DNA from 4 places in the Alicyclobacillus sp. TC genome. Region 1 is predicted to be linked to each of the others. Evidence: riboswitches for the same ligand, from Rfam matches in the RefSeq annotation. Region 1 holds a riboswitch; each other region holds the start of a gene.
What was found. A riboswitch is a leader RNA that binds a small molecule or an ion and turns the genes downstream of it on or off. The one in region 1 is predicted to bind cyclic di-AMP.

Region 1 (5,983 bases):
AATGGGCGCATTTACAGCTATGACTTCACCACTTTTAATCAGCTTAGCTATTCGTGAAACCAATCGCTGGAGAAAAATGTTTTATATTCTTGGCGCTGTCTTTTGTCTAGCTTCGTTACTCTTCAGCTATACACGAGGAGCTTGGTTAGCTTTTGCGTTGTCATTGTTGATTACCGCGCTCATTTTTGAGCGGAGATTGTTACTGATTCTTTTAGTCGTAGGTGTTGTGGCATTCTTTCTACCATCTATACATCATCGATTTGCTGATTTGTTCTCACCGGTCTATTTTCTTAAATCAGCTGAAGCAGGCCGCATTGCCCGTTGGTTAACGGCGTTTGATCATATGGCGGCAAATCCTCTTTTTGGCGCAGGCTTAGGCCATTACGGAGGACAAGTTGCTGCAACTTATCGAGGTGGAATCTACTCCGATAATTACTACGCAAAGACATTGGGCGAATCTGGATTGGTGGGGCTTGTTCTGTTTGCTGGTATGCAACTTTCCCTTCTTTATGAGCTGTATAAAAAAGTTGCCAAAGCAGCTTGGGGACGAGATAAGTTTTTAGCTATTGGAGGATTTGCAGGTATTTTAGCGGTTGTGATTCATAATTTCACAGAAAATGTATGGGAATACAATCCCATGACAGCTCTGTATTTTGCTTTTTCAACTCTCTTACTGATTTGGGGATATGGGCGGTTTGGCAAGGAGGTGCAAGATGGACAAAACATTGAAGCGTAGTCGTCGATGGCTTTGGATTGTCTATCTGCTTTGGGCGCTGTTTGTCAATGCTATGAATATTTGGGTTGTTAAACCATTGGTTGAAGATTTTGCTTTGCTTGGCGTACTGGCTGTCATCGTGATTATTGTGCTCTGGCTGACAACTATTCGCATCCAATCGCGCAAAAAATGGATTACTTTCACGCTGTTTGCTCTTTTGCTTGGTCAAGGAATTTCAAGCGTATCCTTTTATCCTACAGGGTTGCGTGTGCTTTTTACTGTCATCATGCTTCTGGGATTGTGTATTTTGGCTATATGGTTTACGAAAGCAGGTTGGAAGACCGTACTGGTTTCTGCGGCTGCAATTTTGCTGGTGAATCTATGGCTTCCCTACAGTGAATGGCCGTTTTTGACACATTTTAAGATCGTAAAATATGGAAAAATGAGTTTGATTCCTGGAGATATTCCTGCATTGCCTTGGTCGACCATTTCAACTCCGCAAGGACCTGCACTTGTCACTTTCAATCGTGTATTACCTAGCAATGCAGAACTTAGTGATTTAGCTAGTCAAGCTACAAGTAAGCCTGACTCTCTGTATAATCTTTTACAGACCGCTCAACACGAGTATGAGTTAATGGAAATACTTTCGGATCACGGCAAAGCAGTAGTTAAACCGCTACCGTTGAGTGATTTAGCTCAAGTTTCACTTTGGAATTTGGTGGCGCCTACATTCCCCTTGTCAGTTTCACATTGGAAGATTGTCAATCAACATGCCATTATGTATTTGACGGCTCCAGTTTCACCTGCCAGCGCCGCAGCATTAGGTTTAGAACCAGCCAGTTATTCAGGCAATTTTCTGGCTTTGGCTGCACAAACCTGGGAGCAAGATCAAGAGCAATGGAATCAATTATTATCTGACGCAAATGTTACACCTGCAAATCCACCCTTGCAGATTCAAGGAGGACTTTTGACCGGAAGTTGGCAAGGTCATACAGTGCAAGTTCCAGTCAAAACGCAAATTATTCTTGGTGAAGGCTCATTTACTCGACCAGGCGCCAATCAGGTATTGCTCGAAGGAGCCAATTTACTGCAAATTGTCAGTTTAACTCAAAATAAAGTAGTAGCTAGCTTCCATGCTTCGTTGACACAATCACTACCGCATGATATTGTGATTGGTCCGCTTACCAAGGGTGGACCAGATGCTATTTTTGTCAACGCTCAAAGAGCCTATATTTTGTCGGTCAATAGTGCAGGACAGTTTCGTACAGTATATGAGGCTCCCCTTGGTTCCTCGTTGCGTTTTGAAGCTGTATTACCTTCTGTTGGAAATCGAGCACCTGAAATTATCACGGATGATCCAAGTGCGATGAGAGACGTGCCAACTCGATATTTCTCTTCTTATCTATATCGAGATCATCAACTTTATCGAAATTGGCGTGTATATCGAACCAACGTTGTCAATGTAGAGCCTGTTCATTGGCAACCAGGTAAGGTTGATTTAGCTCTTTCCATATACGGAACGGGTGAATATTTAATCATTCAACGTTCGTATACGCCAGTACTCCCAGTCTCTATTGGTATTTTTATAATCATTGGTCTCATTGGCTGGGGACTGCGCTTGAATGACAGAAGAAAGCGGGTGAAAGCAGATGAAGTCCAATAAGCTATGGATTGTAGCTGCATTGCTTGGTTGTTTTGGACTGGTTGGATGTTCGCCAAAACCTCTGACCACCTTAAATCAAGTGCCACCCATTTCTTTAGCGAAAACGGATGCTGAAGCATGGCCCATCATTCAGACGGCTATTCAAAAGGGGCTTCAACTTCATCAATATCAAATTAAGGCTAGTGTTAATTTAGTTGATAATTCTATAAATCCATCATTTACCGTCTATGGTTCAGTTGAAAAACCAAATGAAGTTTCGTTAGGTGTACATGAGGGAGACACGAATATTCAATTTTTTCAGCAAGGGCAGTCCGCATTCTCGTTTGTCAATGGTCACTGGGCACCTTCTGATCCTTTGCCAAGCCCCGATGTATTTCAAACGTATGCTAAAGTGCTAGAAGGTGTAGAGAAGATGGGAACGCCTGTGTATCTGCAGCCTCAACAATATGTAGTAGACGAGTATTGCTGGGTGTTCACCATGATTGTCCCTGGTGTGGATGTGGAAAAATTAGCCACATGGGATGCGGGAGAAGTGTTTCCAGCCAGTTCGCATGTTTTAATGACGGTCATGGTCGGAAAACGCAGTGGTCAAATTCGTGAAGTAGAAACGAGTTCGGTGGGTTCTATATCGGAAGTGGGACCTATACAAATTTCTACAGACACCATTCTGTTTAACCTGAATAAAAAATACGCCAAGGTAAACATTCCTTTGTCACTTGTAAAACAATTCAAAGATTAGAGTTTATATCATTTCAGATATGCTCATCAGTTGGCAAAACAAGCAAAGAGGCATATAATAAAGTATGCCGTCGCTGAATTCCTAAGAGAAGCGGAGAACCCAATCACAGGGGTGAATCATCAGTCTTTCACTGATGTAGGGAATGCCTGCTCCCGAACCCGTCAGCTAACTCCGTAAGCGTTGCGGGCAGTTTTACAATGGTGGCGAGTAATCGTCAATTGTAACTTTTAAGAAATGCTTCTTTTTAGGAATGCCGCGATGGACTTTTCCATCGGGGAGTTGGTAAGCATGAACAAACATGCAGAGCTCCCACAGTGGGAGCGAGATATGGAGATTTTGCATCATTTGAGGAAGATGCGTTCCTCGCAGCAAGAACGGAATTCAGTTTCTAAAATGCTGGACGAAGACAAAAAGCTAAAAGTAAAGTTTTCTACTCGCACGTCTCCATCTTAATACATGCATTTTGAACAGGTAGTCGTACGACTACCTGTTCTATTGTACCATTTTATATTAGGTGAAATTTTTAAAAAATTGACCTTGATGAATTTATATGGTATATTATCGCGCGTGATCTCGACGGTCCGCTGCTTGCAAACAAGCATGAACGTCGAAGGTAAGGGAGGAAAATCCTAGATGAATTTACTTCAAGAAGTAGCGCGGGAACAATTACGTACAGATATTCCTAGTTTCCGCCCGGGAGACACGTTGCGTGTGCACGTGAAAGTTCGTGAAGGTCAGCGTGAGCGTATTCAGGTTTTTGAAGGCGTGGTCATTCGGCGTCGTGGTTCAGCCATCAGTGCTACCTATACTGTGCGCAAAATATCTTATGGTGTTGGTGTAGAAAGAACATTTCCATTACACTCTCCAAAGGTAGAAAAGATTGAAGTTATGCGTCGCGGTAAAGTTCGTCGAGCGAAGTTGTACTATTTGCGTGGATTGTCTGGCAAGGCTGCACGCATTAAAGAAATTCGCTAGTTTAAGCCGTACGCTGATTTGCGTTAGTAAAAGTAAATGCGTTAGGAAAGGGCCGGGTGGCCCTTTCTTAGTTTTCGTATTTCAGTATAGTTTCATCTGTGGTAGTTTATCGGATCTGATTTCAACAGAAAATTATATGTGATGGAAGTGAAAAGATATTGCAAACGATTCAGTGGTTTCCTGGACATATGGCCAAAGCACGTCGGGAAATTCAAGCTTCCATAAAAATGGTTGATGCAATTATTGAGTTAGTCGATGCGAGATTGCCAATGGCCAGTTCCAACCCTTTGCTGAAAGATTTAATTGGAGCACGGCCACGCTTGCTTGTGATGACTCGCAAGGATCTGGCAGATGAAAGCCAAACGAAGCAATGGTTACAGAAATTTGAACATCAAGGTATTTCAGCTATAGCTGTCGATGCGCAAACGGGTAGTCAAGTACAGCGGATTATTCCTGCTTTAGAAATGGCAGCTAAGGCTAAACGCGAACGGGAAGCGCGCCGGGGCATGCGACCACGTCCTCTGCGTACTATGGTGGTGGGTATACCCAATGTGGGCAAATCATCGTTAATCAATAGATTGGCCAAACGTTCTGCTGTAAAAACAGGTGATCGTCCGGGAATTACAAAAGCCCAGCAGTGGGTACGTATAGGTAGCATTGAATTGCTGGATACCCCTGGAGTGCTTTGGCCCAAAATAGATTCCCCTGAAGATGGGTATCTCTTGGCTATGAGTGGGGCTATAAAACCAGAAATTTTAGATCATGTAGATTTGGCGTTACATGCACTACAATTCTTAATTCGAAATTACCCGCATCTGGTTGAAGAACGATGGCAAATTGAAGCGCATTCCTATGATTCATATTCTCTCGATGAACCTGAAGGAGCGGAAGCGTTTTTAGATTTGTTTGAAAAAATGACCCGTATGAAAGGCATGTTAATGTCTGGTGCGCGTCCGGATTTAGAACGTATGGCAGAGTCTCTACTTCGTGAACTGCAGACGGGTAAACTGGGCAGAGTGTCTTTTGAATGGGTACACGGGCAAGAATAGAGTGCTGAGTAGAATGAATCAGCCATTAACGGATAGATTATTATTGATGATCTCGATAGAATAAGCAGTGTCTTTTCAATGTTAAACGGTTGCTAAGTTGATATGGCAAAATTGCTTTTTATTGAAAGGATAAAGTTTGAAAATCAAAGGTGGTGTACATGCTGGTTCGTTCTTGGCAAGTGGAACGTTGGCTTGTAGGTTCAAAACAAGTTTTACTTGCAGGAGTAGACGAAGTAGGTAGGGGGTGTTTAGCGGGGCCTGTTGTTGCAGCAGCTGTTATTTTTTCTCCAGATGTTCCAATAGCAGAACTTCAGAGTATCACAGATTCGAAAAAGTTGACCGCCAAAAAAAGAGAGGTTTTACTGGAGAAAATTCAGGAAATTGCTCTCGATATTTCAGTAGGGGCGGCTAGTGTACAAGAAATTGACCATTTGAATATACGTCAAGCTAGTTTATTAGCTATGCAACGGGCTGTTCAAGAGTTAAAATGGACACCAGACTGGGTATTGGTAGATGGAAATGATAGTTTACAAAACAGAGTGAACTCACTAACTCTGTCCGTTATTAAAGGGGATATACGATGCTTATCCATTGGTGCCGCTTCTATTGTGGCGAAGGAATGGAGAGATCGTTACATGAAAAATCTTTCAAAGGAATACCCTTTCTATGATTGGGAAAATAATGTGGGTTACGGCACTTCTCAACATCTTGATTCTATGAATATTTATGGTATTTCGCCCCATCATCGTCAATCTTTTTCTCCTGTTCAAACGATAATGAGAAATCGCGAAGGATGACTTTCCGTGAATAAAATATCTCATCCCACATCACCGTCTTCCAAT
Region 2 (5,983 bases), 690 kb from region 1:
TGCCAAAAAAACAGGCGCTTCTCCTATTATTACTGTTAACTATGGTTCCAATTTTTCTGGTACTGGTGGTGGTGAACCACAGGAAGCAGCAGCTTGGGTAAAGTATGCCAATATCCTACATCACGACCATGTTGAATATTGGGAAATAGGTAATGAAGTTTATGGAAATGGATTTTACGGAGCCCAATGGGAAATTGATTTACACCATTCAAAAAGTCCTCAAACTTATGCCCAGAATGTTATTCAATTTTCTAAAGCTATGAAAGCAGTAGATCCTAAAATTCAAATTGGAGTTGTTTTAACCTGTCCATTTAATTGGCCATGGGGAGTAAAAACACCAGCAGATTGGAACAAGACAGTTTTAAATACTTTAAAGCAGGATCCGGACGCAGTAAACTTTGTGATTGTTCATTGGTATGCTCAGAATCCTGGAAATGAATCAGATAGTGGACTGCTGTCTTCTACAAGCCAGATTCCTCTCATGATGTCCGAATTGCGTCAAGAGATTTCGAATGACCTGAGTCCAGCGGCAGCAAAGCGATTAAAAGTATTCGTAACTGAAACAAATTCTGTCTCATATAATCCAGGCAAACAGACAACAAGTTTAGTTAACGCACTCTTTCTGGATGATGATATGTTAAGTTGGCTACAGTCTGGAGCAGCTAATGTAGATTGGTGGGATTTGCATAACGGGGCGTTTGCAGGAAATACCTCTTCTTCGCTCTATGGAAATACTACGTACGGCGACTATGGGCTCTTGTCTAATGGTAGCTCAGTTACAACCAGTTCTGGAAATACTGTTACTGAGCCACCCGTAAATACGCCATTTCCAACTTATTATGGTTTTGAGTTAGCTGGAGACCTTGTAAAGCCGGGGGCCACTATTGTTGGCTCTACTGCTTCTGTATCCGATATTGCTGTACATGCAACGCAATTAAGAGACGGTAAATTGGCTGTCATGATTATCAACAAGAATCCAAATAAAGTTTACCAGGTCTCGTTGGATTTAAAAGGTTTTCGGCCCAATGGAACGGGTATAGAATATACGTATGGAGAAAAAAGTAGTGGTATTACCTATCAACATTTTCATCAATTGGGTAAAACTATTTCTGTTCAACCATATTCAGTGACAGATTTCATATTCAATGGTTCTTCTCTCGGGAAAAACCAGACAAACTAGTTGCTGACTGAATTTTGAATGGTTTATCTTTAACAAATATCTGAAAGTTAACTTTTGTCTATTAAGATCGAAACCGGTTACAGAAATCAAGATTATAAATAGTCAAGTAAAAAATCATAGAGTACTACTGCATGATTGATTAACTCATTCTTGGCTCCGTAAACGAGTGTTACGGGGCTTTCTGTCACCCATTTTTTAATTTTATTTAGGGCTTCTTGGTGACTTAGACTAGTTGTTAATTCTTGATTATAGAGAATACGAAATTCAGAAAACCGTTGTGCAGGATTTTCATGAAACCATTTCCGTAATCTATCTGTTGGTGCAATTTCCTTTAGCCAAATGTCAACGTAAGCCTCCTCTTTTCGAATTCCTCGCGGCCATAATCGATCGATTAATATACGTGTACCGTCAGAAGGATCAGTTGGTATATAAATACGTTTTAAGTACAAGTTTTTATGTTTCATACCAGGCATAATCCTTTCAATTCATAGTTCATTACTGAAAAGATGATTCATAAAAAGGTAACACAACATATACAAAATTTCTGTTGTGAAGTAACCTATGGTCTCAAAGGAGCTTGCGTCAACATGTTACAATTTTTTGTGAGCGGATCGTCCAAATCGGTGACGAGCGAGGGAGTGAGTGGGAGTGTATATCCCAAAATCGTTTCAATGGCAAGATGAAGATGAAATTTCAGAGTTTATAACTCGTCATTCCTTTGCCTTACTTATAACTTCAGAGGACAATCATCCTCTTTGCACACATCTACCCATGTACTATGACAAAGATAAACAAATGCTGCTTGCGCATATGGCCAAAGCCAACTCTCAATGGAGAGCAATGGATGGTAGCCCTTGTTTATGTATCTTTTCTGGCCCGCATGCATTCATTTCACCGGAATGGTATGATCTTCCTCAATCGGTACCAACTTGGAACTATGTGGCTGTACATATTCAAGGAACCTGTCGGTTGGTTAAAGACGAAATTGAGTTAGAAGAAATTCTTGAAAAACTGATATATGCATATGAACCACATTCAAAACTTCCTATGGATTCTAAGCAGCATTATTATCAACAAATGATGAAAGCTATTGTAGGTTTTAAAGTTGAGATTGATTTAGTTGAAGGTTGTAAAAAATTGAGTCAGAATAAACCTTTAGCTGTTCAACAACGTGTAATTGAACAATTACAGGCGAAAAATGATTGGAATGACGTCCAAGTTGCTCGCTGGATGCAGAAAAATATTGTTCACAAATAAAATCAATCTTCTTCAAATGACAGTGGGCAGGAATATCCTTATTATACGCGAAAGCCTATCCGTGTGTATGGATAGGCTCGCTAAGAATTATTTTCTAAACCAAAGGTTTTCCTTGCTTACTTCATTTGGCCGGATAATTGACTTTCTGCATATGCGACCAAACGCTTGGTGATTTCCCCACCTACGGAGCCGTTTTGACGTGAAGTCGTTTCTGCTCCGAGATTAACACCAAACTCATTTGCAATCTCCCATTTCATCTGATCCAGGGCACGGCTTGGTACGAGTTTTTCGTTGTTGTTTGCCATTTTCAGTTCCCCTTTCAAAAATGATTTTGGACTGCAAAGTTATTATGTGAGAAGTTTAGTTTTCTATACACAGATTAAAAAATCGAAGGGTGACAGATTTGATTCAATTGCGCGGACATCATCTTTTATGTATGCTTGGCTTTCGAGGAATGGGTTATTCAAAAGAATTCGTGGAGCATATGAAGAATGTTTATAACCAATTGAGAATAGAGCCACAAACAGAAGTACTTATTGTCACGGGACCAGATGAATTGTGTCATTATTTTCCTGATAATCAATGTTATCATTGTGAAGATAAAAATGTTGCAGATCGCGATCAACAGATTCTAGTTAAATTAGGATTACACTCTGGTCAAAAACTGGCTTGGCAGTCAGTTGAAAGTAGAATTCGTCAGCATATGCATCCTTCGGATATAGCCGTACTTTGTAGTACATGCAGTTGGCGCTCCTATGGAGTTTGTGAAGAAGGAGTTCAAAGAATTAAGGAAGGTTATTCATTATTACCACTCCCGAAAAAGTCAGTTTGAAATCTGATTTTTTCATTTTTTAAGCATTCCAATCTTCAACGATTAATCATATGTTGAGCCGTTAATCGAAGTCGTTCTAACATAAATTCCTGAACAGAATGGTCTATCCCAATTTGATTGAGTGACTCTTCCATACAACGTATCCATTCGCTCGCATGAGCTTGAGTAATAGGATGTGCAAGATGTTTGGCTCTTAACATTGGATGACCATACATATTTGTATAAAGCGAAGGCCCTCCAAAAAATTGAGTCAAAAACATCAATTGCTTATCACGCACAGGTTTTATGTCTTCTGGAAATAGAGGACGTAGGAGTTCATTTTTTTGGACTTTTGTATAAAATATGTCAACCAGATTGGCTATTGTATTTTGACCGCCAATCGCTTCATAAATAGATTTAACTTCCATACTCCAATAAGCCTCCTGCTTTTTCATTCAACCGTATATAATTTTGCTGCAGTATGCAAATTATTGGTGAAACAAGACATAAAGCAATCCATTGATGTGCGAATTTTGATCCAGTCAGTATTCCTACAAAAATGAAAAGAGAGATTGAGAAAATACTGGTCAAGTTTAGGGGTTTTTTCGTATAATGGGTCTACATGATGAGAAAGATTGGTTAAAACTGGGGGAGACGGGAGGCAATCCATGCAATTGTGTGATTTAAGCTTGAGATATGTGGCTGGATTACTTACCGAACTTGAAAATAAACGTTTTGAGCGCCATTTACAGAATTGTGAAAAATGTCGGCAAGAAGTTGAAGAATATGTATCTTACCGTAATCTCATGATTCAAGAAAACAAGAATCAGCAAATTACAGAAACAGACACGCTACTTACTCATGCTAAAGTGTATGTATTTCCTCAACGGCACTTACAAAATCAATCTCGAATGGGTAAAATATTTGGTTTAAAAGCTCGTTCCTTTTTTATAAAAGTACCCCAATCTATTGCGGCTTTAATGGTAATTGCTGTTGCTTTCTTTTCATTTTGGGCACATCTGCCAGCCCATCAAGTGGTCGTCAAAGCTGAGGGAATTGTAACTCGAGAAGTACCTCATTCCGTATCGGTGAAATTTGATTCAGTTTTGAGTAAAGCTCATGAATTAGAAAATCGTTTGGAAAACTATAGACTTCTTTCTAACTATTTTGCAATGAAATTATGACAAAGTGTTTGTTAGCATAAAGTCCGAACCAAAAAACAGCCGAATCCCATTTAGGGTACGGGGGATACAATTTGGGGTGAATGCGCCAACGCGCATGGGCGACCTCCGTCCTAACCCGTCAACTAACCTCGGAGGCAAGGGGAGGACTTTATGAAAATAAAAGCAGCCTTATTGGCTTTAACATCCATTGCAGTATTTTTGCCTGCTACCAGTCAAATTGCAATGGCAAAAACTTATCATCGTACACCCATTTATTCGTTTTCCAGCAATAGCTACGTCAAATCTCAATTGGCGTATAACGGTCAACTACCTCCAGGAGTCACTTATCAGCCATCTGTTCAACCGTTAGCTGGAATCCACGCGACACCAGAAGAGAAGTTTCAAGCTATATTGACAGTAGCAGAAAGTAAGTTAGGCACTCCCTATCGATGGGGGCATAACGAAGATAGAGGTCAGTATGGTTTTGACTGCTCTAATTTTACAGCCTATGTTTATCATCATGCGCTCGGCTATGTTATGAGTGGAGCTTCGCAAGTACAATATCACGATGTAGGTTGGCAGGTACCTATTTCGGATATGCAACCTGGGGATTTGGTTATTTTTAACCATGGTGGTCATGTTGCGATTTATATTGGAAATGGTCAGATGATTGAAGAAGGCGGCGGTTTGGGTAAAGTAGGTATTGCACCTTTACATCCTGGAACGTATTGGTACAATCACATCACTACTGTCAAACGTATGTTTTAAAAGTGAAACTTTCTATAGGGCTTGTCCCTCTCGTCATCTTTAGATGACGAGAGGGACAAGCCCTTTTTTTTATTCATGACTCCACAAGTTCTTCATAACCATCGGACAAATACTTCAACACCTAGAAGGCCACTTTTATTAATCTATGACGGAGAATAGGAATCGGGTGAAAGTGGTGTTTATCGATTGCTCAAAACTACTCAATCCAAATGGTTAACATTATCTACAGCCGCTGTAGGAGCTATCTATGCTGCAGGTTTTTTCTATACGGAACCGACAGTTCAGGCATTAAATCCACAGATCTTAGATCAAAAAAATGCAAGTGAGTCCAACAAGGTATTCCATCAAATGGGAAAAGAACATCACGAGACTAGGTCATTCCACAAAGCATTATCATCAACAACAACTCCTGCAAATCATCAAACATCAAATTCAGACAAGTCTCAACATAAGAGCGATAGCAGTTCTCTTTATAAGGACGGTATTTACCAAGGAGTGGGCACGAACGCTTATGGTAGCGTCGGTGTTTCTGTAACGATACAGAATGGAAAAATCACTCAAGTGCAGATCACTCAATGTACCACTCATTATCCACAATCCGTTATTGATCCGGTTTTACCAAACGAAGTTGAAGCTAAGCAGACGTGGCAAATTGATATTGTCTCTGGAGCCACAGCAAGTACTCAAGATTTTGCTATGGCTGTCTATCAGGCTTTGCAAGCTGCAAAGGCTTAAATGGAGGAATTTATCCTGAGCAAAGAACTTCAACTCTATCATCATCAAGTGCTTGCTTTAGGTACAAAA
Region 3 (5,983 bases), 490 kb from region 1:
ATTTCTCTTTATCGCCGCCTATCATATAACAGGCTCCATGGCGCGCACCCGAAGTGCCCCCGAAGTTCCCACATCAAAAAAGTATATGTCTTTAGAGAATAAATTTTTCGCTCGACGCAAGGTGTCTTGGTAATGTGAATTACCTCCATCGATAACGATATCCTCAGCATCTAAATGAACAACCACTTGCTCAAGCACTTCATCGACAATTTTTCCCGCCGGCACCATAACCCATATAACGCGTGGTTGGTTGAGAGAAAGTACCAAATCGGCAATGGTTTCTTTCGTTTGACCACCAGATTGTTCAAAAGTACGTCTTGCATCCTGGCTAATATCGTAGGCTATGACTTCATGACCGTGATCCATCAAATTTAATCCGAGATTATGTCCCATTTTGCCGAGACCAATTAGACCAACTTGCACAGTGACTTCATCCTCTCTGCACTCAATTTACGCACTGACCGATTATATCAATCCATGTCACTTTTTTCCTCACTGCAAAATCAGCACGATTTTCATTTAGATTGCCAAACCGCAGGTCATACCATGCACTGCTAACTTTAGCAAGTATTCAAAGCTTTAGCGCTCCAATGGGTCGAGTTATTTTTTTCCCTCTTAAAAAGCGCCCTAGTTCATCTCTTCTAGCCAAATAACGTTGTCCACATTTTTCACACTTTAAAATTTCATTCGTATAATGACGAAAAGACCCTTTAAATGGCTTGTCCGCTTTGCCACTCGGGCGTATTTGGCGCATATATTCATGAATATGGTGCTCAACGACTGTTAGCGGAGATTTACATTCACGACATTGAGGAACTTGATAAGAAACCAAGTTGGCAAACCTCCCTACATAAAATCAATATCAAAAGACAGATGCGATATTTTTTGGCTCTTTCTCCATTAAGTCCGCTATGTAATCAACATTTTACTGACGCATGTTATCGATTCGCTTTGTTTTGACATTTTCCTGTCACAACCAACGTTTCCAAACAAAAATCGGGAGAGACAACCCTGTCTTCTCCCGCCGGCGCTAGTTTTACACTTAATACAGTGCACCGCAGGCTCCACCGCAGCCACAGCCACAACCTGCTGCTTTGACAGTCGGGACAAGCAAGAAGAACAAAACAAAGATAATGAGAAATACGACTGCCCACTGTGTGTATCCACCAAATACACCCATGATTGACAACCTCCTTCTCGGCACATTTCACAGTATGGTATGACTTGTTGCCAAAAGCCTGAAACGGTTTATGCCTAGCATAAAAGGAGTTGTCCATGCATAAATAAGGAGTGCATTCACAAACGATGCACTCCGAACCCTTTTTTCAAATCAAATACAGCCAATTTCAATCACATTTCAAGACCATTAGATTAGTATATTCTTGTAGCACCAATATAATGGGGAGCCCAATAATACTCATTGTAAAGCGAAGCGATTTGAACACCTGAAGCTGGAGTTTGTGCGCTGATGAATTCACCGTCACCTAAATAAATGCCCACATGGGAAGCTCCATATCCGTCCGTGTCAAAAAACACCAAATCGCCCGGTTGCAAGTCAGATTCAGAAATATGTACACCCTCTGCAAATTGTCCATAGCTGGTTCTATCAACATAGATACCAAAATGCGCATAGACAAACTTGACAAAACCAGAGCAATCAAAGCCACTGGGACTCATTCCACCATACACATAAGGGTAGCCGACATACTGCCTGGCGTACTGGGCAATCTCTTCTCCTAATACGGCTTCTGACAAGTTGGTCGACATGGGTCCACCACTACGAGCACTGAGATTATCCGTAGCATAAGATGAAGATGGGCCGTTTAATTGAATTTTTTCTCCTACATGCAAGATGGAATTGTTGGTGAGGTGATTCCATTGCTCAAGCTGACTGAGGCTAACACCATGCGCTTGACTGATGGACCAAAGACTCTGTCCGGGTTGAACGGTTACCACTTGTGTAGAAACTGTTGCAGGTTGCAAGTCACCAGCAACATCACTGGTCTCTACTTCCAAATGCTGACCAGGAAAAATCAGGTCTCCACTGAGATGATTTAAAGTTTTCAAGCTGGCAACAGATGTGTGATAGCGTTGAGCAATAAGGTAGAGGGAATCTCCGGGTTGAACTGTGCAAGATGTGGTGGCGGCAAAAACGACAGACGTGTTCATGGCTGCAAACGCAGCAAAAGACAGCGCAAATTTAACTGTTTTTTTCACACTTAAGCTCCCTGTGCACCTACGAGGTTAGTTGACGGGCTCGGGCCGCAGCTTGTGAGCGCCCTACCAAAAAAAGCATAGAAAAAATAGAATATTCAGCTCTTTAGGATTCGCCCCAAAAAAGAATGTCCCCCGTCCCCCGACGCCAAGAGGGTTCGGCGTTTTATGTCGACGTCTGGCGGAAGTATACCGAAATATCGCTTGGTTGGTCAATCCTTTTTACCATAAATTAGCCACCTCATGAAAATTTTTTTCTATTTAAATAGACTTGCCTTGATTGGACAAGAAGAAAGAGCCATCAAGAAGTTGGATTGATCGCTGTTGGACAGTGACTATTTACCATCCCATACTTCAGGATTAACCATGTGCGGTGGCTTTTCGCCAAGCAAGGCGCAGCGTAAATTTTCTGCTGCCAATAATGCCATTGCTTTGCGTGTTTCCACTGTCGAACTCCCGATGTGAGGTAAAGTGACAACTTGGTTCATATGTAAAAATGGATGATTTGATGGCAAGGGTTCGTTCTCATAAACATCAAGACCTGCTCCGCGAATCCAACCATTTTGTAAAGCGAAAATCAAAGCCTGTTCATCTACTACTTTCCCTCGGGCTACATTAATCAAATATGCATCTGGTTTCATTTGCTCTAACTGTGATCGACCAATCAAATGAACCGTTTCTTCAGTCAGTGGGGTCAATACAACTACAAAATCACTCGTCTGCAAAAGATGGTCTAAATGAACATAGTGCACATGCATGGTGTTCTCAATATCCGACCGGCGTCTCCGATTGTAATACAGAACGCGCATACCAAAACCCAACGCTCGGCGTGCTACAGCGGTGCCGATTCGTCCCATGCCTACAATTCCTATTATCCTTCCATACACATCTGTACCCGCCAGCAAATTCGGAACGTTAGCATGCCATTGCCCAGATTTGACGAAAGCATTTGCCTCAGGTATGCGTCTTGCTGCGGCGAGAAGTAAGCCAAAGGCTAAATCTGCTGTAGTTTCAGTCAGAACATCAGGAGTATGGGTGCCAACCACTTTCTGTTTCGCCATTTCCGATAAGTCGAAATTGTCATACCCTACAGCTATGTTGCTTACTACTCTTAAATTTGGTGCTTGATCCAATAAATTCTTGTCAATCGGAACGCGTGGATATACAAGCAGGCCATCCACATCTTGCAATCGTTCCAGCAATTCAGACAAAGGCGTAACAGCATTTTCTTTGGGGGTATAGACAACTTCAAAATCTTGCCGCAGTATGTCAATCGCTTCTACTGCTACCGTATCAGGCACGTATACTTTAGCTTTGCGCACAGCGAATTCCCCCATTTCCCGACGTTCTGCAGATAGTCTTGCTAGCTTGCTAGCCTCAACGGGATTATATTGAAGCTCCCTGCTGAATCAGTTCCTGACGAATAGCAGTGACATCATACTTCTTTGTAGCCGCGTAATAGGCAGCTGCTACTCCGGCAGCATGGCCAGTGGCAAATGCGGTACCCATGACTCGAACAGATGCAAAAGCTAATGCATCACAAGAAATAATTCGGCCGGCACACCAAAGATTTTTGAAACCACGTACGGTGAGTGAACGCAAAGGTATGTCGTAGTATGCTTGATTCTTAATGGAAAGATATTCCGCCGGTTTTCCCGGTCGATGAATCTCAATGGGCCAGCCACCCCGTGCTACTGCATCATCATGTCGAATACCGTTCACAACATCTTCACCGGAAAGTATGTAATTGCCAAGTACGTGTCTGGTTTCACGCACTCCCATAGCTGGACCTGTTTGCACTAAATAAGCGTTCTCAAATCCTGGGATATACTTGCAGAAGACGTCCATATACTCCCACGCCTGTTTTCTTGCAGAAATTTCTGCTTTGGTCAATTGAGCAGATTGCAAGGCATCCACGTCCTCATCTGCAAACATCGCCAAAACATCCCCAGACTTAGGCAGACGCAAAAGCATACCACGCTCTTTACTTAAATGACGATAACCTTCTTGCTTGGCCTTCTGAATAGCTTGCTCGAATATGGACTTGTCCAGCGAAACTGATGGATGGACTCCACCAATACGCATCACCAATGTACTTGCTTGTACCATGCCTTCCGGACTACCCTGAACAACTTCTGCTCCAGACAAGGCTGACAAGTCAGCATCACCACTTGCGTCGACAAACGCCTGCGCTGATATCCTCAATTTGCCCGCATGATCGTAGCCAATGACCGTTGATACACAGTCTCCACTGCGCTCTACTTCAATCACCTGACAATGTAGTAAGGGCGTCACACGATGTTGAAGAACGAGATCGTCCAATGCCAATTTCGTTAATTCACTATCGAGTGGAACTATAACGTTTCCAGTGCGAGGATTGCGATAGGGCTCCCGATATACGCCATATCTACGCAGCCGTTCAAGCAATTCATTTCCTACTCCACCTACGACTTGCAATAGAGGATCTTGCTGAGCAAAGAAACCACAATAGGTTAACACGGAACTATGCGTCGCGGCACCGCCAAAGTAAGGATTTTTCTCCAGAAGCAAAGTGGATGCACCCATTCGCGCTGCGCCTACCGCTGCCGCTACTCCTGCCGAGCCACCGCCCACCACGACCACATCATACGTTACATTACGGTCGTGCACTCATACTTCCCCCAATCATTTGCACTACTTCATCCTATGAATCCTATTCTTTTTTATGACCTAGTCATAATTCTAACTCAATTGTCTGCAAAATGGAAAACAGACACTAGGCATATGTGGATCATTATGGGAGAGAAATAAAAAACAGCTTCCTGAGTCCAAGAAGCTGTAGGGAGTCATAACGAGCATTATTCTTTTGGAGCGGAAGACGGGATTCCGACGCGTGGGCGACAGTCCACGCTAGTCCCCGAAGGGGGAACCCTTGGGTGAGAATCCTGCTTGCCGCGACTGCTTTTGGAGCGGAAGACGGGATTCGAACCCGCGACCCTCGCCTTGGCAAGGCGATGCTCTACCCCTGAGCCACTTCCGCACATTTCATCTCTTACGCTCTGCCTTACACGACACTGGTGGCTCGGGACGGAATCGAACCGCCGACACGAGGATTTTCAGTCCTCTGCTCTACCGACTGAGCTACCGAGCCTTTTAGAGTGACTTTACAAACATATCACAAAGCCCTTTTTAATTCAACTGCAATTTGGCTTTCACAAAGAAAGCCGCAAGCCTGTACCTTGACAAAAGTCGGTTACCTGGTTGCGGCTGATTCGTCTCTCAACCAAAATTCATCACATTATTCTTCATCACTTTCCCAATGCATGGTTCTCTTCACTGCTTTCTGCCAGCCCTTATATAAGTTCGATCGCGTTGTTTCCGCCATTTCTGGCTTGAATACTCGATCGAGATCGACCGTTTTAGTCACTTCTTCCTTTGTCCAAAATCCTACAGCTATACCTGCTAAATAAGCTGCACCAAGCGCTGTCGATTCAGTGATGCGTGGACGTTCCACAGGTACACCAAGAATATCCGCTTGAAATTGCATGAGGAGATTATTGGCTACTGCACCTCCATCAACCCGTAATGATTTCAACAAAATGCCGGAATCCGACTGCATGGCATCAATGATATCCTTTGTCTGATAAGCTAATGAATCCAATGTGGCACGCGTGAGATGCTCTTTCGTAGTACCGCGTGTCAACCCGAAAATGGCTCCTCGCGCATACATATCCCAATAAGGTGCTCCTAACCCTGCAAAAGCCGGAACGACATAAACTCCGTCGGAACT
Region 4 (5,983 bases), 540 kb from region 1:
GGTTGTAATGTTATTCGAAAAAGACTTGCTGTCTGTAAGATTATTAACAATGCAAGATTACCCTCTGCTAGTCAAATGGCTTTCTCAACCACAAGTTCTCGAATTTTACGAAGGTAGAGATCAATCCTATAATATGGCTAAAATTTCCAGGTTATATGGGTCAAAAAACTTCCGTGGAATAACAGCTTGCATAGTTGAATATAGAGGAGAAAATATTGGCTATGTCCAGTTTTACGCTTTACCCGATCAACAAAAAAATGAATATGGCTTACGTAAGGAAGAGTTGATTTATGGTATAGATCTATTCATCGGTGAGATTTCTTTTTGGAATCGGGGCATAGGTACTTTATTAGTGACATCATTGGTGCAATATCTAGAATGGGATTGCAAAGTTCATCGAATTGTGGCTGATCCGTTTGAATGGAATGTAAGAGCTATCCGCTGTTATGAAAAAGCGGGTTTTCGTAAATGGAAGTATTTACAACATCATGAAATTCATGAAGGAACCTGGCAAAACAGTTGGTTATTGATGTATTCTTCTGCAAAGTGATCTGCAAAGAATAGAGAAAAAGCATCTCAGGAGGCAGACTAATGGAGGATATTCGCTATCCAATCGGAAAATTTGTATTCGTTGAAAATGTAACAGAATTGGGTAGGGGGAAGTGGATTCAAGATATTGTTGAAGCACCTTCCAAACTGAATCATGCTGTTGAAGGATTATCAGGAGAACAGTTGGACATACCCTATCGTGATGGAGGCTGGACGATTCGACAAATTGTCCATCATTTGGCTGAAAACGATATGTTAGTGTATGCAAGATTTAAGAGCGCTTTAACCGAAGATAATCCACAAATCATGGCGGTCAAAGAAAACTTATGGGCAGAACTTCCTGATATTCATGTGCCCATTGCTTCATCGTTGCAGTTGTTTACATTGATTCATGAACGTTGGTCCATTTTACTCAAAAATATGTCTGATAAAGATTTTACACGTACTTTTGTCCATCCTGTAAGTGGGGTGTGGGACCTAAATAAAGCGCTCGGTGTTTATTCTTGGCATAACAGACACCATATAGCACAAATTATTAATTTGCGGGAAAGAATGGGTTGGTAAATTGTTTCTCTCGTTGCTGGGGTGGAATGAATTTTAGATCAATAGCACATTTGACATGATGGATGACACAATTTATCTATAAATATGCCAAGTTCCGCTCGTCCATGTGGACGAATATCGTGATGTCCAAATCCTTCCTTCGCGTAGAGTGTAGATGACCACAAACCAGTTTTGTGGAAATTCACTCTATAGGAGGAGAGTAGACATGGTGACTCGTGCGCATGTCACACCATATGTGGGGCAGCGTGTAGTTGTTCGCACTCATAATGGAGCCATCCATCACGGTATCCTGCATTCCGTCACTAACGATGGAATCTACCTGCGCCCTTTGCGTGGTCAATGGCAGCCAGCCAATTGTCAAGAGCAAGCACAATACGAAGTCTTAACCCGCAAGAACGGATCGCAGGAAGACGTTGAAGAAGCATGGTGGCCATTCTTTTTCTTGCCCTGGCTTGCTATAGCTGCATTTTGGCCATGGGCTTGGTGGTGGTAAGTTCTGTTTTTTGTATGAAGCATCAACTTTTCCTCATGGTAGCCGGCTCCCTGCGAGCCGGCGTTACTCATATATCATCTGCTAAATTTACGGTGAGGGATTTGAACTTAGGATGCTGAACCAGGCTTCAGCACGTACAGTGTGAGTGTCCTTCTACCAAAATCCAACGCCTCTTGTTCGGTAGCCATACAGATGTCTATTCGATCTCCCTGAATAGCGCCTCCCGTATCGGCAGCAATTAAGTCTCCAAATCCAGGGATATAGACCACCGAACCGAGGGGGATGACAGACGGATCGACCGCGATAACGCCTGGTTCAGCAGGTCTTCCTGTTGCAGTAATTCCGCCTGCAACGTATGCCGTAGCAACCACCGTTAAAGTTTCGGCACTTTGCAAATTATTGCTGCTTCTCGCACTGAGCGTACTTTCAGGATTAGATTGATTGTAAGTTTGGGATTGAATAGGTGGTAAAACTGGAGCAATCCCTTCTAAGAGAACACGGGGAGTTGGGGGGCGGATGGTTTGAACGTGTTCGGCCTGTTGCAACATACGACCATCTAAAAAAACGCGCACCTGTTTAATCTCAGCAATGCCTTCTTCGCCAGAGTGCAAGACGTGGTATTGACCTACTGGCAAACGAGTTGTTTTTTCTATAAAGGTTTCAAATGGTAATCTTCGCTTGCTGATGGTGGTTACCACATGTTTTTGCATAAACCGATGGTCTGTATGAAGACTTGTCATGAACGATTTTTTAGAGTTTTCTTTTTTTTGTAATCTAATTTTTAGCCATTGTGATTTATTTTGCGCCTGTAAACTAGAATTTTCATTATTGATATAAATTGAATTCGCTTTCGGAAACAGGGTAGTAGTTTCCTGATGAGAAGAAGGAACCAATGTAGTAGCTCCATCGGCAATCAGCGAGGCAATCAGAGCTGAAATGGTTACCGGCATCATACCTGGCTTAAGCAATTGCTCACCCCTATCGAAAAATAATGAATTGGATTGGCTGGTTTGTCATTCAGACTATGCACCAGCCTCTCTTTTCATGACAGAGTTTTTACCGTATCTTTAGGTTTGCAGTTCTCGTTTGGGAAAAGAGGCACAATACATATGAATAAACCTATAGCTTTGATTTCTTTAATCCTAGTTACATTGGTTTGGGGAGTAACATTTACTTTAACGAAATCAGCACTTTCGGATGTACCTGCCCTGCCATTTTTGGCGATCCGCTTTCTATTAGCTAGTTTTTGTATGCTGCCCTTCGTGTTTTGGAAACGTGACCTGCGAAAACAAATGAATTGGCAATCGACGTGGATAGGTGCAGGAATTGGTCTGGTATTAATGCTTGGTTATGCCTTGCAAACTTTTGGACTAGAGACCACTTCACCCGCAACAAGTGGCTTTTTGACAGGACTTTCAGTGGTCATGGTACCGTTTATCAGTTCGGTTATTCAGAAAAAAAAGAGAATGGGTGTCCGTGTCTGGGTGGGAACATGGTTCGCAGCAGGCGGTTTATATCTACTTTGTGGACCAGGATTAATTCATATGCAACCTGGCATCCTGGAAGGTTTATTTTGTGCGTTGTTTATGGCGTTACAAATCGTCATGGTAGAAAAGGCAGCCCCTTTCATCTCACCTCTCTATCTGGCTTTTGTTGAAATTGCAACCATGTCAATTTGTTTTTCAATATACTCCTTTTTGGTCTACCCTCATTCAGTATGGAATCTGGCAAATTGGTTGCAGCCCAAAGTGGTTATTTCTCTGCTTGTCAACGGCATTATGGGTACCTCTATTGCTTATTGGATTCAAAATGTTGCTCAACGTTATTTGAGCGCTTCTCAATCTGCAGTTATTTTTACGTTAGAACCGGTATTCGCTGCTCTTGTGGCTTGGCTTTTAGATCAGCAGAAGTTAGGTTTCTTCACATGGTTCGGAGCTTTTTTCATTTTGCTAGGCATGTGGTTGAGCGATACTTCCATTCGATGGAAACTAACATGGAAAAATCATGATGAAATCAGTCAATGAGGTAGAAAAATGATAATGTTTATATAAAAAATGGTAATCAAGTAAATTATTTTAGAATGAATTCAATAATTTTTTATGTTAGCTTGTTAGTAATCTTCTGCTTCAAGCCGAATCGCTAATAGCAGCGTACGGGGGATTTTCAGTATGAAGGTGCGGGAATGATGCAATTGCCCGATCGCCTTCTAGGGGTGAATCCAAATTTGGACAGGCGTACTCGATCGCCTGAACCCGACAGCTAACCTCGGAGGCAATTCTCGAGAGGGAGTCGTTTACACATTATGTTGAAAAAACAATTTTTAAAGAAGCGAACTTTGCAAATCGCTGCTCCGGTCGTAGCAGTATCTTTTTTTGCGGCCACACATATGACGGTTGCCCATGCAGATACGATGTCAACGTACACCGTACAAGCAGGCGATACATTATGGAAAATTTCTCAAGCCTACCATATCTCTCTAGCTTCATTGGAAGCAGCTAATCCTCAGGTCACTCCGCGCGATATGTTGATTGGCACAGTACTGAATTTGCCAGTCTCAAGCCGTACATCTTCTTCTATTGTGGCCAACACCAACCAAATAAATTCAAGTTCATCTCCAACCGCAAATGCTGATTATTCAGAGGCTACTTACAATAGTAATCTATATTGGTTAGCCCATTTAATTTCTGCTGAAGCTCAGGGTACCCCGCTCAATGCTCAAATTGCAGTGGGGGATGTTGTCTGGAATCGTATGCAAAATCCAGATTACCCAAACACTGCTTATGGGGTAATATTCCAGAAAACGAACGGTTATGCGCAGTTTACTTGTACCACGAACGGTTTTATCTATCAGACTCCTGTGGCTAGCGCTTGGACTGCTGCCGAAGATGTGTTGGACAACCATGAAAATCTAGTACCTAATGCGTATGTTTTTTATAATCCATCCAAAACCGCTTCTAACAGTTGGGTCTGGGATCAACCAACCATTGAACAAATTGGGCCGTTTATTTTTGCACAGTGATGGTTTTGTAGAAAGCCATTACTGGTTAGATTTTTAAAAAGTTTATATTTTATTTACTAAACTTATATAACAGAAAATTTTAAATAATAAAACAAAAAAGAGGTGCATTTTGTGAAAAACAACAGATTTGCCAAATGGTTTTGGCAAGGCGCTGGCGTCTTGGCAGCTGCATCAACAGTTCTCGCCTTTGTTCAGCCAAACGAAGTTTGGGCTGCAAATCTGTCGTCCAATTCCAGCGAATATGTAGAGACGAATCACGGTTGGGTAGACATGTTTCGCTCACCATCTATCTATTCTCCTGTGGTAGGTAAATTAGAATTATCGGAGCAAGCACCGTTGGTAAAAAAATATAACAACTACTGGTATGAGGTTGATTGGCAAGGTCAAGATGTTTTTTTGACCACGAGTAGCAGGTTTGTCCATCTGGTAACAACCGATAGTACTCAAACAGTTGCTCCTTCTTCAACAAACACTGCATCATCGGATCTTTCAGCAAATACGACTGTAAACACAAATGGATTGAGTTCTGCAACCTCTCCTTCGTCATCTTTGCCAGAGTGGAAAATAGAGGCTAACAAAGTGATTGCTGTAGCCCGTACCCAACTGGGTGTCCCTTATTGGTGGGGGCATCAGGTTCCTGGTGTAGGTTTTGACTGCTCAAATTTTACGGCTTGGGTTTATCGGACTGCTCTTGGCATCCGCTTTTCATCGTCGTCCGTATATCAACGTTATCATGTAGGAACACCTGTTCCACTGTCGCAAATTCGTGAAGGAGATTTGCTTTTCTTCCGAACAGCCAATAACCCGACAGGTGGAGGACATGTGGGGATTTATGAAGGTAACGGAATGCTCATTGAAGAAGGTGGGGGATACGGAAAAGTAGTCCAAGTTTCACTGTATTCGACTTGGTTTGGGCATGCTTTAGTTTTTGCTCGCCAGGTCATTCCTAACTCCTAACCAGATGTTTGTCAATCGGGCGAATGTCCATGGCATAAATCTGGACTGCTACGTACTGTAAGAGCAGAAACCGCTCAAGGGAGGTGCTCTTAGATGTACGGAGTATTTGGAGGATATACTCGCTGGGCTGTAGTATTTCTCATCATCTTTGTGCTCTTTATCCTGCTCGTGCCCTATTCGGTAACTACCTGCACCACAACACCGGTTGCGTAATTTAACAATTTTTACAAATTCAGAACAAAAAAGCTGTCCCTGCAGGGGCAGTTTTTTGTTTCAAAACAGGAAGGACAATGAGAGGATTTGCTGAACAGTTTGGAATTCCTTAATCTATTGATGAGACGTTTCTCAACACTTCCGTCTGAAAAGGAGATCCGTTCATGATTTTTCTTGTTGATCTTCCC

Region 2: it holds a riboswitch for cyclic di-AMP, as region 1 does, so the genes downstream of both, FY534_RS05255 (C40 family peptidase) here and rplS (50S ribosomal protein L19) in region 1, are expected to answer to the same signal.
Region 3: it holds a riboswitch for cyclic di-AMP, as region 1 does, so the genes downstream of both, FY534_RS11180 (C40 family peptidase) here and rplS (50S ribosomal protein L19) in region 1, are expected to answer to the same signal.
Region 4: it holds a riboswitch for cyclic di-AMP, as region 1 does, so the genes downstream of both, FY534_RS06020 (cell wall hydrolase) here and rplS (50S ribosomal protein L19) in region 1, are expected to answer to the same signal.

What each region holds. Positions count from the first base shown of each region.
Region 1 covers NZ_CP044434.1:1,776,310-1,782,292, reverse strand. The annotation lists gene FY534_RS08840 (O-antigen ligase family protein) at 1-736, shown strand, start outside; gene FY534_RS08835 (hypothetical protein) at 714-2,378, shown strand; gene FY534_RS08830 (hypothetical protein) at 2,365-3,117, shown strand; cyclic di-AMP (ydaO/yuaA leader) riboswitch at 3,179-3,312, shown strand; gene rplS (50S ribosomal protein L19) at 3,751-4,092, shown strand; gene ylqF (ribosome biogenesis GTPase YlqF) at 4,251-5,141, shown strand; gene FY534_RS08815 (ribonuclease HII) at 5,300-5,938, shown strand; gene FY534_RS08810 (hypothetical protein) at 5,945-5,983, shown strand, end outside.
Region 2 covers NZ_CP044434.1:1,088,513-1,094,495, forward strand. The annotation lists gene FY534_RS05220 (hypothetical protein) at 1-1,180, shown strand, start outside; gene FY534_RS05225 (DUF488 domain-containing protein) at 1,273-1,644, opposite strand; gene FY534_RS05230 (FMN-binding negative transcriptional regulator) at 1,829-2,437, shown strand; gene FY534_RS05235 (alpha/beta-type small acid-soluble spore protein) at 2,554-2,742, opposite strand; gene FY534_RS05240 (DUF1284 domain-containing protein) at 2,841-3,269, shown strand; gene FY534_RS05245 (globin domain-containing protein) at 3,305-3,676, opposite strand; gene FY534_RS05250 (anti-sigma factor family protein) at 3,917-4,432, shown strand; cyclic di-AMP (ydaO/yuaA leader) riboswitch at 4,460-4,581, shown strand; gene FY534_RS05255 (C40 family peptidase) at 4,583-5,179, shown strand; gene FY534_RS05260 (FMN-binding protein) at 5,366-5,914, shown strand; gene FY534_RS05265 (FAD:protein FMN transferase) at 5,915-5,983, shown strand, end outside.
Region 3 covers NZ_CP044434.1:2,262,022-2,268,004, forward strand. The annotation lists partial or broken gene gnd (phosphogluconate dehydrogenase (NAD(+)-dependent, decarboxylating)) at 1-423, opposite strand, end outside; gene FY534_RS11170 (hypothetical protein) at 572-832, opposite strand; gene FY534_RS11175 (hypothetical protein) at 1,043-1,180, opposite strand; gene FY534_RS11180 (C40 family peptidase) at 1,372-2,217, opposite strand; cyclic di-AMP (ydaO/yuaA leader) riboswitch at 2,220-2,388, opposite strand; gene FY534_RS11185 (2-hydroxyacid dehydrogenase) at 2,550-3,536, opposite strand; gene FY534_RS11190 (FAD-dependent oxidoreductase) at 3,601-4,863, opposite strand; tRNA gene FY534_RS11195 (tRNA-Gly) at 5,159-5,233, opposite strand; tRNA gene FY534_RS11200 (tRNA-Phe) at 5,269-5,344, opposite strand; gene glpK (glycerol kinase GlpK) at 5,492-5,983, opposite strand, start outside.
Region 4 covers NZ_CP044434.1:1,238,900-1,244,882, forward strand. The annotation lists gene FY534_RS05995 (GNAT family N-acetyltransferase) at 8-550, shown strand; gene FY534_RS06000 (YfiT family bacillithiol transferase) at 592-1,113, shown strand; gene FY534_RS06005 (LSm family protein) at 1,319-1,606, shown strand; gene FY534_RS06010 (G5 and 3D domain-containing protein) at 1,714-2,574, opposite strand; gene FY534_RS06015 (DMT family transporter) at 2,716-3,630, shown strand; cyclic di-AMP (ydaO/yuaA leader) riboswitch at 3,726-3,896, shown strand; gene FY534_RS06020 (cell wall hydrolase) at 3,909-4,625, shown strand; gene FY534_RS06025 (C40 family peptidase) at 4,737-5,582, shown strand; gene FY534_RS06030 (DNA-3-methyladenine glycosylase family protein) at 5,960-5,983, shown strand, end outside.